Regions from separate parts of the Solibacillus sp. genome, predicted to be linked through region 1. Evidence: riboswitches for the same ligand, from Rfam matches in the RefSeq annotation. Region 1 holds a riboswitch; each other region holds the start of a gene.
What was found. A riboswitch is a leader RNA that binds a small molecule or an ion and turns the genes downstream of it on or off. The one in region 1 is predicted to bind cobalamin.

Region 1 (5,246 bases):
GGCTGCTTTTTCGAACATCGCTTTACATCCTGAGCCAACGCCATTGCCAACCCGCCTCCAGCAGAATCCCCCATAAAAATAAACGGTGCATCGTATTTTAAAACAAGATGATCATATAAGTCATGGATGGCAACAAAACACTCTCTATGTGTATGTTTAGGTAGCTTCGGATAAATTGGCACAACAATCGTGAAATTTGTCTCCTGTGCAAGCTTTACTAAATAACGCCAATGAAAAATCAGTGGATCATTAATATACGCTCCGCCGTGGAAATAGTAGATGACCTTTTCCGGTGTTTGCTGTTCATTAATTGTGTAATAGTGAATGCTATTCAATTCGTCTTTCTGTATTTGATGCTGATCTCTGAATTTAGCATCCAGTTCATACGGTTTCTCGTTATGTTTCATTGCAATAAATTCATCGAGCAGTCGTAAATCCATAAATTTCTTCTTTGTTCCTCGCAGTATTAAAAACTTCTCAAACAACACACTTTGCACGCTACGCATACAATGCCTCCATCCTATTTTTTCTACTATGATTCTTATGCATTCGACTAAAATTGATTGATCACCTTCTAAACGGATAAACGTTTCTATATATCCTTATGCATACTTAGTACCTATTAGAAAATAAATTCTAAAGGAGGGAATGATGGTACTCATTGGATTTTAGAAAGATCTACCTGATGGGCGTTATAATTGTGAACTTTTGTATTTACCGATTTCAAAAATTGTGACACAGATCGATATTCAGTCAAAAGGAGAGGAAGGAAACTACTATGGTTGATTTAGATTTTTTAATTCAGTACGGATTCATATTATTAGTGATTTCAATTACGACATTTGTCTTGTCTATGTATTTCCGGAAAAAGCCGAAAGTGGATAAAGGATTTAAGTTTGCCTATCATATCGCCGTAAATTTTTACGCACGATTTATTCAATCCCGTTTTGTATTTTTCCGTTAGCAATCATTTATTATTTTGAAAGGTTTTCCGCTAACTTTATATTTGTTACGCTGTTGCTCGTGATCGTATTTGTTTTTCAAACGTCATACAATTACATAAAGTGGAAAAAAGAAGATTAAAAGCCTGTGTTCATCCGAAAGCAGGCTTTTTTTCATTATTTCACTCCGCTCGAACCAAAGCCCTTATCACCGCGCTCCGTATCCGACAGTTTGTCTGTTTCTTCAATGAAAACTTGCGGAACATATTGAATGACTAGCTGGGCGATGCGCATTCCTTTCTCAATCGTAAAAGGTTCTTTCCCGTGATTGATTAAAATCACGCCGATTTCACCGCGATAGCCAGCATCGATCGTACCTGGACTATTTAACACCGTAATCCCATGTTTGAGTGCCAATCCACTACGTGGGCGTACTTGCGCTTCTGTTCCCTCCGGCAGTTCGATTTGAAGACCGGTTTTAATTAATGCGTATTCACCAGGCAGTAAAACTTTCTCTTCAACCGCGCTTAAATCCATCCCTGCATCCCCTTCCCGTGCCTGTTTCGGTAATACAGCATCCGGGTGGGTTTTCTTAATTTTCAATTGAATCGACATATTCAACCAACTTTCTCATTAATAAAATCTATTTACATGCAGTTATAACAAAACCATATTTTTTCTTTATTTTCAATAGGGAGTTTTCTAGAAATCTTATTGGATTTATGTTATCTTTCTTTAGGCTCTTTACTTTTATGTTGTTAAAGCTTATACTCAATTCAACTATATATTGTGTTTTTTTATCACGGTACTACTAAATGTAGTTTAAAAGGGAAGTTTGGTGTGAATCCAACGCTGTCCCCGCAACTGTAAATGCTGACTGAAGACGAATAGACCACTGTGCAATGCATGGGAAGGTATGTCTGACGGATGAGGCAAAGCCAGGAGACCTGCCGCGTTAAAACTACGTACATTTCTTCGGGGAATAGGAAATGGAGGCGCTCTTTAACTCGTTTCCATTTCAAGCTATCCTGTTTTCCGGGATAGCTTTTTTATTTGTCACAAATCTCTCCCGCATACTGTACGACACGATAACTAGTAATATTTATATAGCGAGGGATTCTAATATGAAACTTTATACGAAAACAATTTGCCCGAAATGCCTATGGGTAAAATCAGAACTTGATGCAGCCAACTTGGAAGTAGAGGTCATCAATATCGACCAGGACGAAACAGCAAAACAACAAGTAATCGATGCAGGTTTTCTGTCTGTGCCGTTATTTGAAATAAACGGTGAGTTCATTTCAGAGCCGACTTCTATTATCGATCGCATTTCTGAAATGACTGCATGATTATTTATGCTTCACGAACTGGCAATGTACGATACATCGTGCAAAAACTCGGCTTACCCGCAAAGGATCTGGCCGAGATGGTGAAAATCGATGAACCGTATCTTTTATTTACATATACGGATGGATTAGGCTCTGTCCCCCCTATCGTCGACCAGTTCATGACTGCGAACTTTGAATTATGCAAAGGAATTATCGTAAGCGGAAACCGGAATTTCGGTCATGCTTTTTTCGGCCGTGCTGGTGACCTTTTAGCTGCACAATACGGAATTCCGTTAATTGAAAAAGTGGAAATGCGGGGAACTCCGGCTAATTACGAGTCGATTACAGATTACTACCACTCCATTTGGAAAGAGGCATCGATATGAAACAGTATTTAAAATTAAATAACGATATATTAAACCGTTACCGTGCAACCGGTGAACTTGATTTGGCGAAAGACAAAGAAGCAACACGCCGCTATTTTCTGGAAGACGTCAATGTCCGTTTACGCTACTTTATTGATATTGAGGAAAAAGTGCGCTATTTAGTTGATGAAGGCTATTACGAAAAAGAGTTTTTTGATTTCTACTCGATGGACTTTATTAAACGGATGTACAAAAAAGCCTATTCCTACAAGTTCCGGTTCCCTTCATTCATGAGTGCTTCAAAGTTTTACGAAAGCTATGCGATGAAAAGCCGTGACGGAAAAGAAATTCTGGAAAAGTACGAGGATCGAATTGTCATCATCGCCCTTTATTTAGCACAAGGTGATGAAATGTTGGCGGAAAAGGCCATCGAAGCGGTCATGACTGCCTACCAGCCAGCAACCCCAACTGCTTTAAACAGCGGGAAAAAGGCGCGTGGTGAGCTTGTCTCATGCTTTAAACTGACAATGGATGACACGATGAACTCGATTGCCGAGAACATCGGTTACTGTCTGGAGCTTTCCCGTTTAGGCGGCGGTGTCGGGGTAAACTTGACCGATCTTCGTCCTTTAGGTGATCCGATAAAAGGGATCTTAAACCGTGCGAGCGGGGTTATGCCCGTTGCGAAACTGCTGGAGAATTCATTCTCATATTCGAATCAGCTTGGTCAAAGAAATGGTTCAGGAGTCGTCTACCTGAATGTTTTCCACGGTGATATTGAAGCGTTCATCTCTTCCAAGAAACCAAATGCCGACGATAAAATCCGATTAGCTACACTATCTACAGGGATTATTCTACCCGATATTTTCTTTGAACTGATGCGCCGAGATAAAGATATCGTCTTGTTCAGTTCATATGATATTTATAAAGAATACGGGAAACGCATGTCGGAAATTTCGATTACAGAAATGTACTATGAGCTATTGGATAATCCGAACATCCGTAAACTGAAACGATTAAATGCCCGTAAACTATATACGGAAATTAAAAAAGCGCAGTTTGAATCGGGTTACCCTTTTGAAATATTCGATGATAATGTTAATAACGAGCATCCATTAAAAGAAATCGGACGTGTGAAGATGTCGAATCTGTGCACCGAAATTCTCCAATACCAGCAAACAAGTGTTGTTACCGATCAAAACGAGCCGAATGAATATGGCCTCGATGTTTCTTGCAATTTAGGATCGATCGACATTCACGAAGCAACGAAAGTTCAGGATTTCGGACAGCTTGTCGATACAGCAATGCGTCTTTTGACGAATGTCTCAACGATGACCGATATTGTAAACGTCCCTTCTGTGTCGAAAGCCAACAAAGTGATGCACTCTGTAGGATTGGGCGTTATGAACTTGCATGGACACCTCGTACAAAGCGGAATCCGTTATGGCTCCAAAGAGTCAATTGAATTTATCGATGCGTTTATGGAAGCACTGAATTATTACTCATTAAAAGCATCAATGGAAATCGCGAAGCAAAAGAACGAAACGTTTTATCGATTTGAGGAAAGTGATTATGCGAGCGGTGTTTACTTTGAAACTTATATATATAAAGAAGAAAAAGAACTTACACCTGAAGTGATTAAAGCACTTGGGGGTACACCGATCATTACTCAAAATATGTGGCAGCAGTTGAAGGCCGACGTTTTGGAGCATGGATTGTTCCACTCATATAGACTTGCAATTGCTCCAACTGGCTCCATTTCCTACATCCGCAGCTGTACCGCTTCCATTGCCCCTGTTACAGAACGCGTGGAGGTTCGCGATTATGCTGACAGCCGTACAATTTATCCGATGCCATTTTTAACGAATGAAAACCAGGAACTTTATACCGAAGCATATGAAGTAAACCCGTATGAACTGATCGACCTTTACGCAGCAGCGCAAAAGCATGTGGACCAGGGGATTTCCATGACACTATACGTAACAGATCAGTGGAACACAGAACAATTGGCAAAAGCTTATATATATGCGTGGACGAAAGGCATTAAAACTGTTTATTACGTACGCCAACGTTTACTTACAATTGAGGAGTGTGTCGCATGTCAAATTTAACGTATAAAGCAGTCAACTGGAATACCCCGACGAGTGAACTCGCTCGCATTTTTTGGGACCAGCAATGGAAACAAATCTGGTTCCCCGAAGAAATTGCAGTCAGTAAAGACGTCAAACAATGGAAGGAATTCGAGCATCAGGATACATACAAAAAAGTATTCGGCGGCCTGACATTGCTTGATACGGTACAAACGAACATCGGCATGAATGAAATTGCCAAGTACACACCTGATTTCCAGGAGAAAGCGGTGTTAACCGTATTCGGATCGTTTGAAGCAATCCATGCAAAGTCTTATTCATATATTTTTACAACACTATGTACAAACACTGAAATCGACGAAGTTTTCGAATGGGTGCAAAAAAATGAGTTTCTTCAATATAAAGCAAACCGCATCGGTGAAGTATACACTGCTATAAAAGAAGATGACCCGGAAAGCTTATGGAAGGCAATGTTCGCTTCAGTCATGCTGGAAAGCTTCTTATTCTATTCCGGCTTCTTCT
Region 2 (5,246 bases), on a different contig from region 1:
GGAAAACAATATATTTTCTCAATTTTACTGGAAAACAAATCGAGTGGCACTGTCTATATTGATCGTACAATGGCAGCACTTGTAAAAAACTTATAGAGGGGCAAAACAGATGGATAAATTACTACTAACAGGATTTGAACCGTTTTTATCAAATCCGATCAACCCTACAATGCAAGTAGTGCAGGCACTGAGCGGAAAGTCAGTTGGTCAGTTTGAAATTGCCGGCCATGTCCTGTCGGTGGACTTTGCAAAAGCACCGGCACAGTTTATGGCACTGGTCGAAGAAGTGAAGCCTACGATTATCGTTTCATTAGGATTAGCTGCGGGCATCACGAAAATTTCTCCGGAACGAGTTGCATTGAATGTAAAAGATGGGGAAAAGGACAATGCGGGAAATGCATTTGAAGATGCACCGATTAAAGAAGAAGGGGACGTTGCGTATTTGTCGACATTGCCGATCCGTAAAATTGTCAACCGTTTAAATTCTGCAGGTTATCCGACAGCAATATCCAATTCAGCAGGAACGTATTTATGTAATAATATTATGTATGAAGGCTTGTACCACGCTGCAAAGAATGAATCGGTTCGAGCTACAGGATTTATTCACATCCCTGCATCATTCGAGCTGGCGATTGAGCATGGCCGAATTCCAGGCTGGTCGATTCGTGATTTGACAGCTGCCATTGAACTTGCACTTGAAGTGTGTGCTGAAAATGTGGAAGTGGCAGGCAAAGTGCTTTAAATTAAATTCATTATCAATTATTTAAGAAAAGCAACAGGGCATCTGTTGCTTTTCTTTTTCACATTATACTGATTTTTACAATCCGACGAGCTTCATCAATTTTTTATAGCGTTTATCCCCGAGAAGCTTATGGATTTTTTGTAAAACCTCTTTTGGAACGCCGGTAAGAGCCCAGCTGATATTGGCATTCTTCAAAATTTTTTGCAGCTTCTGAACTTCTTCAATGCTCAATTCAAGTCCCTGCTGTTTTGCAAAATCCTGTAGTTGCCTGTCATTCATTCCTTTTAAGTTATCAAACCATTGTAACATTTGAATTGTCTTCATCCTTTCAAGTTTATCCCGCATTTACGGGTAGTAAGACTCCCGCCTCTAGATTGAAGCAGGGCGAAAAGGATAGGCGGGAGGTTAACTACCCGTAAAAGCCCGATTGGTGAAACTAACAATCAGTGGGGGATGAAAAAAATCCCCACCGATTGAAGTTTAACTTTATTCCCTTTACATGAACAAAAAACTGCATTATACTAACATGATGTAAATCGTAATGATTTTGAATTAGAAAGAAGCGAACGAGATGAAAAAACCATTGATTGAATTGAAGGATGTTTCCTTTCAATATGAATACACACAAGCATTGAAAAATATTTCGCTACGTGTCAATGAAGGCGACTTTTTGGCGTTAATCGGTCAAAACGGTTCCGGAAAATCGACACTTTTGAAATTAATTTTAGGACTGTTAAAGCCTATGTCAGGGGAAATTAAATTATTTGGCGAACAAGCGAACCATTTTAAACACCGCGAATGGATTGGCTATGTTTCGCAAAAATCCAATGCCTTTAACTCGGGGTTTCCTGCAACGGTCGAAGAAGTCGTGAAAAGCGGTTTATCACAAAAGGTCGGGCTCTTTAAACGCTATCCAAAAGATGCGGACTTTTTAGTAAAAGGTGCTTTAAAAGATGTCGGCATGGAAAAATTTCTGAAACGGAATATTGGTCAGCTTTCTGGAGGGCAGCAGCAGCGTGTGTTCATTGCACGTGCATTAGTGTCCGATCCGAAGCTCCTTATTTTGGATGAACCGACAGTCGGAATTGACCGCGAAAATGTGCAGGCATTCTATGATATGCTCGCACATTTGAATAAGCATCACAATATGACAATGATTTTAGTTACACACGATGTGGACACGGTTTCGGATCGTGTCAGTCATGTCGCATGCTTAAATCAGTCGATCCATTTCCACGGATACAAAAATGATTTTGATACGATTTCGGAAGAACAGATTGCTAGCTGGAACGGCCACTCTGTTCGAAAGATTCATTAAGAGGAGCAGGTCGTTATGATTGAAGCTATATTAACCTATGAATTTTTACAAAATGCCTTTTTCTCAGGGCTTGTTATTGGAGTAATTGCACCATTGCTTGGTGTATTTATCGTAGTAAGACGTCTATCGCTAATAGCTGATGCACTGTCGCATGTCACACTGGCAGGGATTGCAGGAAGCCTGTATTTGAGCCAATCGTTTGCAGCGCTGGCATTGCTGAACCCGATTTATCTAGGGATTCTCTCATCTGTAAGTGGTTCGATTTTAATTGAACGATTACGCAGACTATATAAACATTATGAAGAACTTGCGATTCCGATTATTATGTCCGGCGGTATCGGTGTGAGTGCCATTTTTATTTCACTTGCAAGCGGATTTAATGCTGATTTAATGAGCTATTTATTCGGCTCCGTATCTGCTGTATCGCGCCAGGATTTATATGTTGTGCTTGTAATTGCAGTAGTTGTCGTATTGTTTTTAGTTCTGTTTTTTAAAGAACTTTTCGTTTTGTCATTCGATGAGGAATATGCGAAAGCGAGCGGTTTACCTGCGAAATGGATTCATTTATTGTTCATGATCGTTGTCGCACTCGTAATCGCAGCAAGTATGCGTATTGTGGGCATTCTGCTTGTTTCAAGTCTAATGACATTGCCGGTGGCTGCAGCGATGCGATTAGCTCGCGGCTTTAAAGAAGCGATCATTTTAGCGATTGTATTTGGAGAGCTGGCCGTAGTAATCGGACTCGTTTCTGCATTTTACCTGAACTTGGCACCGGGCGGAACAATTGTTGTCACATCGATTCTGATTTTGCTGTTAGTAATTTTAATAAAAAAACTTGTTTTGAAATTCACGATTAAAACGGAAGGGGAAGAAGTACTGTGAATGCATCGCGCGCGTGGGAAATATTAAAGGACAATGGCTATAAAAAGACGGATAAACGAGAGTTGATTTTGGGGATGTTTGCAGCTACAGACAAATATTTGACTGCCCGTGATTTGTTATCAGTATTGAAAAAAGATTTCCCCGGGATGAGTTTCGATACAATTTACCGTAACTTGGCTACTTTTGTGGAGCTTGATATTTTAGAAGAAACAGAATTAAACGGTGAGCGTAATTTCCGTATGCATTGTGAGTCGGATCACCATCACCACCATTTTATATGCCGTGATTGCGGGAATGTAAAGGAACTGTCTGTTTGCCCCATGGAAATGCTCGGTGAAAAGCTGCCCGGTTATGCCGTTGAGGCCCATAAATTTGAAATTTACGGAAAATGTCCGGAATGTTTATAGTTAGCAATAAAAAATATTTATTTGCATAATTTTTTTTATATGCTAAAGTGATTAAGACAAATTGAATAAATTTGCAGGAAAAAGATGCATTATGCATAAATGGGAATTCGGTGCAAATCCGAAGCTATATCCGTAACTGTAAGCGTTGACGAAAATAAGTGAGAAACCACTGCTAATATAGCGGGAAGGTACTTATGAGTAGAGTGAAGCGCGGAGCCAGGAGACCGATCTTTTTCTTATCGTAACATCCCTCTTCGGAATTAAAGAGAATGTACGGCAGTCACTGATCGAATGAGCATCGTTTTACACTCTTTTTTTGATTTTTGAAGCCATCCATTTTCTTGGGTGGCTTTTTTTCGTTCACTCGGTAATTTCGGTGAGGCACTACTTGAAGTGAGGAGAATTATATGAAAAAGGATATCCGTTTTTCCTGTTATCCGTTTATGCGGGAAAAATCTTGCTGCGTCGATTATGAAATCCGCACCGATTCTTTGACGACGCGAATCGGGACAGTCTTTCCAACGTTAGCTGATGATGCATCCGGTCAAGTCGTTCTGGAAGACTTAAGGAAGATACAACCGTTAGCTTATCATGCCAATGGTTCGGTCCGAGGTAAATTGGCCATTACATCAGAGGATATACAATGGCTAAGCGATCGATACGACTTTTATGTAGATGAAGTCGGGGAAACGATTCAGCAATTTGTGCTGCCCCAAGGTATTGAAAGTGCCGCGAGACTCCACATTTGCCGGAGTGAGGCGAAAAAGTCTTACAGAGCATTACATAAAGTAAGTGAAGAAAGAGAAGTGGATGAAATTCTGTTTGATTTTCTCGGGTTGCTGGCCAATGTATTTTTTGTCATGGCGGTCTTTATGAATCAGCAGCATCAACAAGATGAAATTTCATTTATCTCAAAATCCTATCCAACGAAAAAGAAAAAAGGAGTTACAACAAATGAAATCAAATAACAAATGGGTCGTTGCTTTAGCGGCAACATTATTACTGGCAGCATGTGGATCAGATGAGGGGAAAACAGAAAAGGACATTAATAATGCATCCAAAAATGATGGCGCTCCCTATACAGTTGTAGATGACCGTGGTGTTGAAGTGACATTCGAAGAAGTACCGGAAACGATTATTTCCCTGCAACCAAGCAATACAGAAATTTTGTTTGAACTGGGCGTTGGAGAACAAATTGTCGGTGCTACAGAATTTGATACATATCCGGAAGCCGCACAAGAAATTGAACGTGTGTCCACTTCTACAGTCATTAATGCAGAACGAATTGTTGAATTAGATCCGGATGTCGTGATTGCTTACACAATCGGAGATGAAACACAAATTACCCAATTGGAAGATGCAGGTTTAAAAGTATTTGTAATTGCCTCTGCGGCGACATTTGATGATGTTTATTCGGATATTATCCAGCTATCTGAAGTAATGGGTGTCGAAGATAAAGGGGATGAAGTTGTAGCTGACATTAAGGCGCAAATCGAAACAGTACAGGAAAAAACAGCGGATATCGATGCGAAGAAAAAAGCCTATTATGAAGTATCGCCAGCTCCGGATCTTTGGACTACCGGCAGCAGTACGTTCCAGCAGGAAATAATGGATCACGCAAATGTTGAAAATATTTTTGCTGATCAGAAGAGCTGGATCAGTGTGACGGAAGAAGATGTTATAACTCGTAATCCTGAAATTATTATTACACCTGCAACGTATATGGAAAATGCAGTTGAGGAAATTTTAGGACGTACAGGCTGGGATAAAATACAGGCAGTCACAGACAAGGCAGTTTATTTAGTGGATGGGGATATTATGTCACGTCCTGGACCACGAATTGGTGAAGCGGTAGAAATTATGGCGCAATCAGTATACCCGGAATTGTTTAAATAAG
Region 3 (5,246 bases), on a different contig from region 1:
ACAGTGTTATGTCACCTGTTAATAAATTAAGTTTAGGATGCAATATCGAATACATTATTTGTACCGAGTGCGGGTTTATTATTGAAGGCTATGTAGTAAAACCCGAGAAATTTAAAGGGACTTTTTAATTCGTTATGAGTATTACAAATAGCCCGTTGCATATTGCATTGCAACGGGCATTGTAATTTCTATCTGTTTGTAAAAAATTTATTTAGCCTACTAACACAGCTTTTACAGAATAGTAGGCTTTTTGAATTTCCTTTGCATCCGTTGGGTATGTCGCCATCAATTCATCTCGTAACTCTTTAAGGCTTTTTGTATAACTTCCTGTAAAGCCATTCATTATAGCTGTCAAAAAAACAGGGGTGTAATTTCTTTTCATTCGACTCATAGTGACCGCCCCTAATTCAACTGTTTTAGACGCTTTTTTGCGGCCACCATATTTTTCAATGATGCAATGGTCTCTTGTTCCGTACGTGTTTTCAGACCACAATCGGGATTGATCCAAAATTGTTCTTTTGCGATTACTCTTTTACTATTTTCTATAATGGCCGCCATTTCTTCCACAGTTGGAATACGCGGGCTATGAATATCATATACACCTAAGCCAATTCCAAGTCCATATGGTGTTTCTTTCAGTACTTTTATCAGCTCCCCGTGACTTCGTGACGTTTCAATTGAAATTACATCCGCATCCAATGATTCTATTACATCAATAAAATCGTTAAACTCGCAATAACACATATGTGTATGAATTTGGGTCGTTTCCCGTACACCGCTTGTCGCTAATTTAAATGCTGCTACACTCGCATCGATATAAGCCTTATGCAGACTTTTACGGATTGGCATGCCTTCTTTCAAAGCAGGTTCATCTACTTGAATAATATAGATTCCCGCATTTTCAAGTGCCCTTACTTCTTCTCTTAGTGCCAGGCCGATTTGATAAGCAACTTCTGAGCGCGGTAAATCATTTCTTACAAATGACCAGTTTAAAATTGTAACGGGTCCTGTCAGCATTCCTTTGACCGGTTTTTCCGTAAGTAATTGTGCCGCACTTACTTCCTTAACTGTCATCGGTTCTATCCATTCAACATCTCCGTAAATAATTGGCGGTTTTACACAACGCGATCCGTACGAAACTACCCATCCATTTTTCGTAAAAGCAAATCCGTTTAATTTTTCACCAAAAAATTCCACCATGTCTGTTCGCTCGAATTCTCCATGGACAAGGACATCAAGGCCAAGTTGCTCCTGAATCGCAATCCAACGTGCCGTTTCATTCGCATTGAATGCTTCATACTCTGTTGTTGTAATTTCCCCTTTTCGCCATAAACTACGGTTTTTCTTAACTTCTGCAGATTGCGGGAAACTCCCGATTGTTGTTGTCGGATAGTCTGGTAACTGTAAAAAGGCACGTTGCAGTTTGCTGCGTTTGTTGTAGTTATCTGCTCGGTTAAATGATTCCGGTGTTAATGCGTTTACATGTGCATGTACAGCCTTCTTTTGTCTCGATTCATGAAGTGCCAAGGTGCGGATTGCTTTTTCGCTTTCTAAAAACGCCTGGATATGAAGGACTTCGGGCTGAAGAATTTTCCCTTTAATCATTTGCAGTTCCGTAATTTTTTCATTGGCGAATGCTAGAGCATTTAGCAGCTCTGGCAAAATGCCATCCTCTCCTGCTGTTGTAACTGGCACATGCTGTAGACTGCACGATGTTTGTAGATGGATTGGTGAAAATGGTACATAGGAACGTATTTCCGCAATCAGTGCCAACTGCTTCTGCAACTCGGCTCTCCAAATGTCCCGACCATTAATAATACCTGCATATAGAACTTTATCTTTTGGGAAACCAAACTTTTTTAACGCTGCTAGATTTTCATTTTTCCCATGAACAAAGTCCAGTCCAAAGCCATCAACAGGCAAATCAATCAATGTTTCATAATCGGATAACGCTTCAAAATAAGTTGTGCAGATCGTTTCGACTGTCAGTCCGTTTAATACTTGATGATAGAAATGCTGAACTAATGCTATTTCTTCGGACGTAAGGTCTTTTGTAAGGCTTGGTTCTTCAAGCTGGATCGACGTTGCACCACTTGCTTCCAACGACTGAAGCAACTCCTTATATACCATTACCAGCTGCTGAATATAGTGTTGTTTTTGTTCTGGGCCAACACCTTTCGTCAGTTTATAAAATGTAAATGGACCGATAATAGTCACACGATGGATTGTGCCGGCTGCTTCTATTGCCTCCTGTATATATTGCGCGTAAAAGTTGTGTTGCAATGCCAGTTTCTGTCCTTCGTATTCCGGTACAATATAGTGATAATTCGTGTTGAACCATTTCGTCATTTCACTTGCCACCACGTTTTCAGCACCGCGCGCCATTGCAAAATACGCGGTTAAATGATGCTGCAATGAAAGGTGGTCGTATCTTGATGGAATCATATTAAACATAACGGCTAAGTCAAGCATGCGGTCATAATATGTAAAATCTCCTACTGTTAAAATATCCAGCCCTAAATCCTGTTGCTGCTGAAGTTGAGCGATGCGTAAGTTTTTCATTTCCTGTTCATAACTTCCTAAAGATAGTTGTTCTTTCCAAAACGCCTCTGTTACACGCTTCCACTCACGATTCGGTCCAATATACGGATAGCCAATTACTGCTGTTTTCATAAACAATTCCTCCTTAAATTTGTTACATAAAAACCAAAACCCCTCTTTCCAAATGAAAGAGGGGTGTGAATGTTTAAGAGATTGACAAAAGAAACCTTTGTATTATCAAAGGAAGTTGTCTCACTTTCGCACAAAATCACCACCTATTTCCACGTAGGTATTGGCGTGTACTAGTTTCCGGCAGGTCTCCTGGCTCATCATCAACGTTCTTGTGATCCTTCCCATCATTAGACAGTGGTTGAATATCACGAACTCCGATTTACAGTTGCGGGACAGCACCAGACTTTCACTGGTTTCCCTTTTCAGCTTGTTCTCACAAGCACCGTAACTTACACAGTATGTAATTTCGTATACTATATCATAGAAAATGAGTTTTGAAAATTCTTTTTATTTCTTGCATCCTGTATATGCGGATTGAATTATTTCAGCTAATGCAGTGTGCTTTTTAATGAAATATGGAATGATATTAGCATATTTCGCTCTTTTATTAGAAATGTCCGCAGTAAACCCCACAAAAAAACTTGCTCAAAAAGCAGCTGCACTTTTTTCGCAAGTTAATCTAACATTTCACTATTATTTTAGACGTTCTTCAATGAGTGCTTCCATATCACTCGCAATCGTTTCATATGGAACACCATCTTCTCCCGTGCCATAACCTGAATAGTTTTTCACGGCAATTCCTTTTTCATCCACTAGGAAAAATGTATCAGCGTGGATAACTTGGTCATTCCCTTCAATTGACTGGACAGGTGTTTTAAATGAGTTTCTAGCAAATTGTTCAATAAATTTTTGATCGTACCCTGTCAGCATATGCCATTTTGATTCATCAACTGGTGTATGGCGCGATAAATATTCTGTCAAACGCTCTGGTGTATCGTAGTCCGGGTCTACTGAAAACGCGACAATTTTATAATCTTCCAGCCCCTTTTTTTCGAGGTGGTCCTGTATCCGGGTCATATTCATCGTCATTGGCGAGCAAATGGTTGTACAACTTGTGAAGATGAACATTGCCAGCCATGGTTCCCCTTTTAGGCTTTCCAGTGTCACTTCATTGTTACGGTGATCGGTCATCGTAAACCCGCTAATCTCAAAGTTGGTCGTCGGTTTAAACTGATAATTGCTGCATGCTGTGAGAACTGTCGCTGCCAAGAGCATAAGTGCGAATACAATTTTTTTCGTTTTCATTTCTCTCTCTCCACTCTTTGAACATTACTCTCATCTTACCCAATATTTAGTATATTCTCAATAGTTATTGGAAGAAGGATGTGTGTCAACATTGTGAAGAGTTTTTTATGCTCTATCTGCGGGATGATGTAATGATACAAGTGCTGTATGAATCGCTTCAAGTTTTGTTTCAATCCGATACAGTAAATAAAAAGATATAAAGATCGGAAATGTTACTTCCTGAAGAATCGCTATCCACTGGTCCATTAAAATTCCTCCTTACTTGAGAAAGCCGGCAAAGCATCATACTTCACCGGCCTTACTATTAACTGTTCAGTTCGATCGCCGTGACATTACGTTCAACGATGCGCGCTGATTTTTTCACATTGAACAAAAATCCGTCCTTTGAAAATACTGCCTGATCCATAATTGTTTGCATCGCTGCATTTACTTCAGCTTCCGTTAAATTCGGCTTCGGATCATTAATGTTGATCGTCATCGTATTCCCTGCAATGTTGGCAAATGTCAATTGTAATACTTGTGCCATATTCTCACCTCCCGTTCTTTGCTAATACTAATTAAGCTGTAATACTTTCTTTCTGCGTTTTCACAGATTCGATATAATCGAAATCTGTTAAGCCGACGATTGTAGTTGCAACTGTATATAGCTGCTGAGCTGTTGCATTTCTTTCCAAGTTACGGAATGTAGAACTTTTAATAATCGGCTCGTTAAATTCATCAAGACCTGTCTGATAAAATACTGTCAATGTTGCAGATAAAAATCCGAATTCGTTCATGTTTATCACCTCCTTGCCCTATATATGTCATGATTTACCGAAAAAAGGGACAATGACGATGAAAAATTTTACAAAACCTTATATAATAGACAATAATGAGGTTTATCACCAGTAGGTTAGTAGAAGGAATTTCAAGACAATATTTTGTAATGAGGTGAACATTGTGGGCTTAGATGGCTGGTTTTTATGGTTTATTTTATTTTGGGTTGTAGTATTGATTTCGCTTATGGGGATTGGCGGCTTTTTTATGTTCCGAAAGTTTCTGAAGGCCCTGCCAAAACAGGACGGAAAATCGGATCTAGATTGGCAAAACATATACTTAGATAAAACGATTCATCTTTGGGGAGAAGATGAAAAACAATTACTTACCGAGCTTGTCAGTCCTGTACCAGAGCTATTCCGCCAAGTTGCCAAAGAAAAGATTGCCGGTAAAATCGGTGAAATTGCACTGAATGAGCGTGCCTCAAAAATCGACCTGGACTTAATTATTCGTGGCTATATTATCGCTTCACCTAAACGCGACCATAAGTTTTTGCGTAAAAAACTCGATGAAATGAAAATTGATACGACGAACTATAACGATTTATTTGAGGCATAGACGAAAAAAGACTG
Region 4 (5,246 bases), on a different contig from region 1:
ATGCTGTAACGATGCGTGAATTAGTGGAAGAAGTAGGCTTGGATGCGGTACGTTATTTCTTCGTTAAAACAGCGGGAGATTCACATATGGACTTCGATTTAGACTTAGCGGTATCACAATCGAACGAAAACCCAGTATATTATGCACAGTATGCACATGCGCGTATTTCATCAATTTTACGTGCAGCAAATGAGCAAGGTTTTAAAGCATCATTGGAAAACCTGAACTTGCTAGTAGCAGAAAAAGAAGAAGATGTGCTTAAAAAAGTCGGCGCATTCCCGCAGATCGTGGCAGATGCAGCGAAACACCGCACACCACACCGTATCGCAAACTACATTCAAGACTTGGCTGCTGCATTCCATAGCTTCTACAATGCAGAAAAAGTATTGAACCAAGATAACAAAGAGCTGACAGAAGCTCGTTTAGCATTAATTACAGCAGTAAAAACTACATTAGCGAATGCACTGAAACTAATCGGCGTAAGCGCACCGGAAAAAATGTAATTCAATATTTCAAAGCACTCTATTTTCTGTAGAAGAAAATAGAGTGCTTTTTCTTTATGTATAGCGGTGTTTCTCCTTTATGATCGATTCGTTCTACATCGTAAGGTAAAAGTTCTTCTTTCGCATCACAATTTTCCACATTAAGGCGAGAATATTCTCCTTTCTCCCGCAAACGTTCCACTTTCGTTAGCAAACACGCCACTTTATGAAACAGTAAAGCGTTCCCAATCCCTATAAAGGAACTGGGGATATCAATTGACTTGTAATTTTCCGAAACGTACTATTAAATTTGACTTCTATATACAGGACAATAAATATGAGGTGGTGCTTTTCATGAGCAAGGAATTATTTATTCAAACCGACGAGCAGCAACAATGGCTGAAAAAGCTCGAAACAATATCAGATAGCGTGAAAGAACATGCTCAGCAAACAGATGAACAAGCGACATTTCCATTTGAAAATTTCCGGAAGCTGAGAGAAATCGGCTATACAAAAATAACATTGCCAAAGGAATATGGCGGAGATGGATTCACAGTATATGATGCGCTGCTACTGCAGGAAACTTTGGCGAGCTTTTGCGGAAGCACGGGTCTGGCTGTTTCGTGGACAATTCAGAATGTGGGCGAGATTTTTGAAAATCGCTATTGGGATGAACAAAAGCTCGACTGGTTTGGCGGAGAAATTGCAAATGGTGCGACAGTCAATCGTGCGGTAAGCGAGTTTGCGATGGGAAGCCCGGTGCGTGGCGGACGTCCGGGTACTTCAGCAAAACGTGATGGTGATTACTATGTAATTAATGGCCGTAAAAACTATACGAGCGGTGCACCGGACCTCGATTATTTTTTAGTGTCGGCATGGATTGAAGATGAGGGCCAGTTAGGATTTTTCCTCGTTCCGAAAACAGCTGAAGGGGTATCGGTCGAAAATACGTGGGATGTTGCGTCAATGCGCGGTACGGGAAGCGATGATTTAGTGCTCGATAATGTACGTGTTGATAAAACAAACTTAGTGGAAATCCCGAACTATTCAACCGGATTTAAGCTGAACGGCTGGCTGCTGCTCATTCCGGCAACTTATTTAGGAATTGCCCAGGCTGCTCGCGATTATGCGGTTGATTTTGCAAATAGCCATTCCCCGAACAGTATTCAAGGAACAATTGCCCAGTTGCCAAACGTGCAAACACTGATCGGAGAAATGGATTTGGCGTTGACGAAAGCACGCTTTACAATTTACGGTGTTGCGGGGCTATACAATGACCCGATTAAAAAGGCGACATTAGTCAATGAAATTAATATTGCGAAACATGTAGTGACAAATACAGCAATCGAAGTTGTTGATAAAGCGATGCGTCTAGTTGGGGCAAAAAGCCTGCAAAGATCAAACCCGCTTCAACGCTATTACCGTGATGTACGTGCAGGTCTGCACAATCCGCCAATGGATGACATTACAATTAAACGATTAGCTGAAACGGCAATTGAAAAAAACTTGAAAGAGAAAGAATAAGTAGTTCTTTTATTCGTAATTTCAACAAAATAAGACAAATTATCTGAAATTTTAGCGAATGAGCATACATTTTTCCGAATATCCGCTATAATAGAGCTATTAACTTTATATGGACGATAAAGGTTCTTACTCGTTGGATTGAGTAAGAAGTAAAAGGGAAATCGGTTCAATTCCGATGCGGTCCCGCCACTGTAATTGCTAGTTGGGAGCAACAGGCCACTGAAAAACTTTCGGGAAGGCGCTCTTCAACGTTTATGCATAAGCCAGGAGACCTGCCTTTATAATGCCCTAAATTAAACCTACGAGGATAGGATATGGCGGATAAATTCTTTTTATTGAATATTATTTGCATATGTAAAGCTTCCTTCATTTATGGTAGGGAGCTTTTTATTTTTGTAGAAAATTATACAACAAAATCTCAGGAGGTTTTTATTTTGAAAAAATGGCAACTGCTTTCTTCCGCAGCATTACTCACATTAACATTGACTGCATGTAATTCGGAAAAAGCAACAGATGAACAATCATCAAAGGGAAGCACAGAAGTAACTGAAGCAGCACAATTTCCGGTTACATTAAAAGATGCTTTGGACAAAGAAATTACACTTGAAAAAGCGCCGCAACGCATCATTACATTAACTCCATCGAATACGGAAATTTTATTCGGCTTAGGATTGAACGATGAAATTATCGCCGTTAACGACAATGATACATACCCTGAAGAAGCATTAACAAAAGAATCGGTTGGCGGCATGGAGTTCAATTTAGAACAAATAATCAGCCTGCAACCCGATTTAGTCTTAGCACATGAATCCGGAATGTACAGCTTCAATGAACAGGCAATTGCGCAGCTTGAAACAGTAGGAATTCCCGTATTTGTTGTAAAAGATGCCAAAACATTTGAAGAAACGTATGAAACGATTGAACAAATCGGGCAGCTGACAAATAAAGAACAAGAAGCCGAAAAAATGGTTGCCTCAATCAAAGAGGGGATAGAAGAAATTGAAGTGAAAGTAGCCGACCTTGAAGAGAAGTCCGTGTTCATCGTTGTGGGAACAGATCCGGATCTTTATGCAGCAGGAGAAGAGACATTCATCAGTGAAATGCTGGACGTGTTAAATGCAGAAAATGCTGTTCCTGAACTAGGGTGGCCGATGTACAGCTCTGAGCAATTTGTAAAAAGCAATCCGGACGTCATTTTAGTAACGTATGAAAACGATATGGCGGCAATTGAGGAAAATGATGCATATGCCGAAATGGATGCAGTGAAAAACGGCAATGTGAAATTGGTCGATGGCGATACTACAAGTCGACAAGGTCCGCGAATTGTTGAAGGTATTGAATCAATAGGTGCTGCAATTTATCCAGAGGTATTTAATGAATAAAAAATATTCAATCGCCTATGTACTATCGATTGGATTACTTTTAAGCAGTATATGGATCGGCATTTCATTCGGGTCTGTTAATTTTCCGTTTTCTACATTATGGGATAAAACAACTGATCCGGTTGCATACAGTATTTTGTGGAAAATACGTATGCCCCGCGTCATTTTAGCCGCATTAATCGGAGCATCTTTAGCGATAGCCGGAGCAGCGTTCCAAGGGTTACTTAAAAACCCTTTGGCGGATCCGTATACATTGGGAATTTCATCTGGAGCCTCGGTAGGTGCGGTTATGACCATCTTTTTAGGGATTTCAATACCGGTGCTCGGTGTCTTCACATTGCCGGTATTCAGTATGGCTGGAGCCGCATGTACGATGATTATCGTCCTGACATTTGCAAGGCTTGTTGACCGTTCGATGAAAATGGAAACGCTGATTTTGACGGGTATAATTTTCAGCTCGTTTTTAGGGTCCTGTATTTCCTTAATGGTTGCACTTACGGGTGAACAGCTAAGAGAAATTATCGGATGGCTTTTAGGAAGTGTGTCGATGAGAGGGTGGCCGTATGTTCAGATGGTGCTGCCGTTTATGGTGATCGGCACAGCACTTATTTGGCTAACTCGCCGTGAACTGAATGCTATGGTTTATGGGGAAGAGCGTGCCCAGTATTTAGGTGTAAATGTTAAGCGCAGCAAGTATATGATTTTGGCGGGCGGTTCCATTTTAACAGGAGCGGCTGTTGCTGCATCAGGGACAATTGGATTTGTCGGATTAGTAGTACCGCATATGATCCGTCTGCTGATCGGAGCAGACCATCGACATTTATTGACATTGTCGTTTTTGAATGGTGCAAGCCTGCTCGTCATTTGTGACTTAGTATCGCGTACAATTATAGCCCCTATCGAACTGCCGATTGGTGTTATTACTTCCTTTATTGGCGCGCCTGTCTTTGCCTATATTTTCTTCAAGCAACGTAGAAAGGTTGTTGCATAATGTTAAGAGTAAATAACTTATCAGGTGGTTATGGCGGGAAAAAGATTATAAAAAATATGACGTTTCACGTGGAAAAAGGAAGAATTCTCGGGATTCTTGGTCCGAACGGTAGCGGAAAATCGACATTACTGAAAATGATAAGTGGTGTGCTGAAGCCTGAAACAGGTGAAATTTTTATCGAAGAGAAACCGCTTAAAAGCTATGACAACAAGCAATTGGCGAAAAAGATGGCAGTTTTGCCTCAATTAAATGCAAGTGCATTTACTAACAGTGTATATGATGCGGTTTCGCTAGGGCGTTACCCGCATCAAAGCGGATTCTTTTCTTCTTGGGCCGAAGAAGATGAAAAGACAGTTCAGCAGGCAATGGAAAGCACAGGTGTTTCGCAATATAAAAATCAGTACTTGGAGTTTTTATCGGGAGGCGAGCAGCAACGGGTATTTATCGCCCAGGCACTTGCACAAAATTCGGAACTGCTTCTATTGGATGAACCGACAAACCATTTGGATATCGCCCACCAAAAGCAGATTCTGGATATGATTCGGATGCAAGTTGAGGTACAGGGGCTGACGGTTGTCTCGATTTTTCATGATATTAACTTGGCATCGCTTTATTGTGATGAACTGCTTCTGTTGGAAAATGGTGAAATACGGGCATTTGGGGAGCCGCATGAAGTCGTGCTGCAGGAGCAGATTGCCGATGTGTATCATGCCCGAATTGCGACATATCCTCACCCGGAGCTGCCAAAACCGCAAATTACGATGCTGCCAACGAATGAAATGGAAAGAAAAGCTGCGACAATCCAGATGGACCAGTTTCAAATTACAGAAGACTATATCGAATATCAGGCACAGGCACCGCTGAAAG

Region 2: it holds a riboswitch for cobalamin, as region 1 does, so the genes downstream of both, ABS917_RS01810 (hypothetical protein) here and ABS917_RS07020 (glutaredoxin family protein) in region 1, are expected to answer to the same signal.
Region 3: it holds a riboswitch for cobalamin, as region 1 does, so the genes downstream of both, metE (5-methyltetrahydropteroyltriglutamate--homocysteine S-methyltransferase) here and ABS917_RS07020 (glutaredoxin family protein) in region 1, are expected to answer to the same signal.
Region 4: it holds a riboswitch for cobalamin, as region 1 does, so the genes downstream of both, ABS917_RS07975 (ABC transporter substrate-binding protein) here and ABS917_RS07020 (glutaredoxin family protein) in region 1, are expected to answer to the same signal.

Annotation. Positions count from the first base shown of each region.
Region 1 covers NZ_JBELZM010000005.1:69,158-74,403, reverse strand. The annotation lists gene ABS917_RS07035 (alpha/beta hydrolase fold domain-containing protein) at 1-536, opposite strand, end outside; gene ABS917_RS07030 (hypothetical protein) at 779-964, shown strand; gene dut (dUTP diphosphatase) at 1,119-1,556, opposite strand; cobalamin riboswitch at 1,728-1,910, shown strand; gene ABS917_RS07020 (glutaredoxin family protein) at 2,066-2,290, shown strand; gene nrdI (class Ib ribonucleoside-diphosphate reductase assembly flavoprotein NrdI) at 2,287-2,655, shown strand; gene nrdE (class 1b ribonucleoside-diphosphate reductase subunit alpha) at 2,652-4,745, shown strand; gene nrdF (class 1b ribonucleoside-diphosphate reductase subunit beta) at 4,733-5,246, shown strand, end outside.
Region 2 covers NZ_JBELZM010000001.1:371,229-376,474, forward strand. The annotation lists gene dacB (D-alanyl-D-alanine carboxypeptidase/D-alanyl-D-alanine endopeptidase) at 1-96, shown strand, start outside; gene ABS917_RS01785 (pyroglutamyl-peptidase I) at 110-742, shown strand; gene ABS917_RS01790 (isopropylmalate synthase) at 818-1,051, opposite strand; gene ABS917_RS01795 (metal ABC transporter ATP-binding protein) at 1,314-2,060, shown strand; gene ABS917_RS01800 (metal ABC transporter permease) at 2,076-2,942, shown strand; gene ABS917_RS01805 (Fur family transcriptional regulator) at 2,939-3,349, shown strand; cobalamin riboswitch at 3,415-3,596, shown strand; gene ABS917_RS01810 (hypothetical protein) at 3,757-4,317, shown strand; gene ABS917_RS01815 (ABC transporter substrate-binding protein) at 4,304-5,245, shown strand.
Region 3 covers NZ_JBELZM010000011.1:77,988-83,233, reverse strand. The annotation lists gene ABS917_RS12070 (transcription initiation factor TFIIIB) at 1-128, shown strand, start outside; gene ABS917_RS12065 (hypothetical protein) at 212-391, opposite strand; gene metE (5-methyltetrahydropteroyltriglutamate--homocysteine S-methyltransferase) at 403-2,673, opposite strand; cobalamin riboswitch at 2,836-3,015, opposite strand; gene ABS917_RS12055 (SCO family protein) at 3,247-3,858, opposite strand; gene ABS917_RS12050 (YvrJ family protein) at 3,964-4,104, opposite strand; gene ABS917_RS12045 (DUF2922 domain-containing protein) at 4,163-4,384, opposite strand; gene ABS917_RS12040 (DUF1659 domain-containing protein) at 4,416-4,634, opposite strand; gene ABS917_RS12035 (DUF2621 domain-containing protein) at 4,798-5,232, shown strand.
Region 4 covers NZ_JBELZM010000006.1:63,264-68,509, reverse strand. The annotation lists gene argS (arginine--tRNA ligase) at 1-503, shown strand, start outside; gene ABS917_RS07985 (hypothetical protein) at 523-696, opposite strand; gene ABS917_RS07980 (acyl-CoA dehydrogenase family protein) at 837-2,006, shown strand; cobalamin riboswitch at 2,110-2,300, shown strand; gene ABS917_RS07975 (ABC transporter substrate-binding protein) at 2,441-3,388, shown strand; gene ABS917_RS07970 (FecCD family ABC transporter permease) at 3,381-4,379, shown strand; gene ABS917_RS07965 (adenosylcobinamide amidohydrolase) at 4,379-5,246, shown strand, end outside.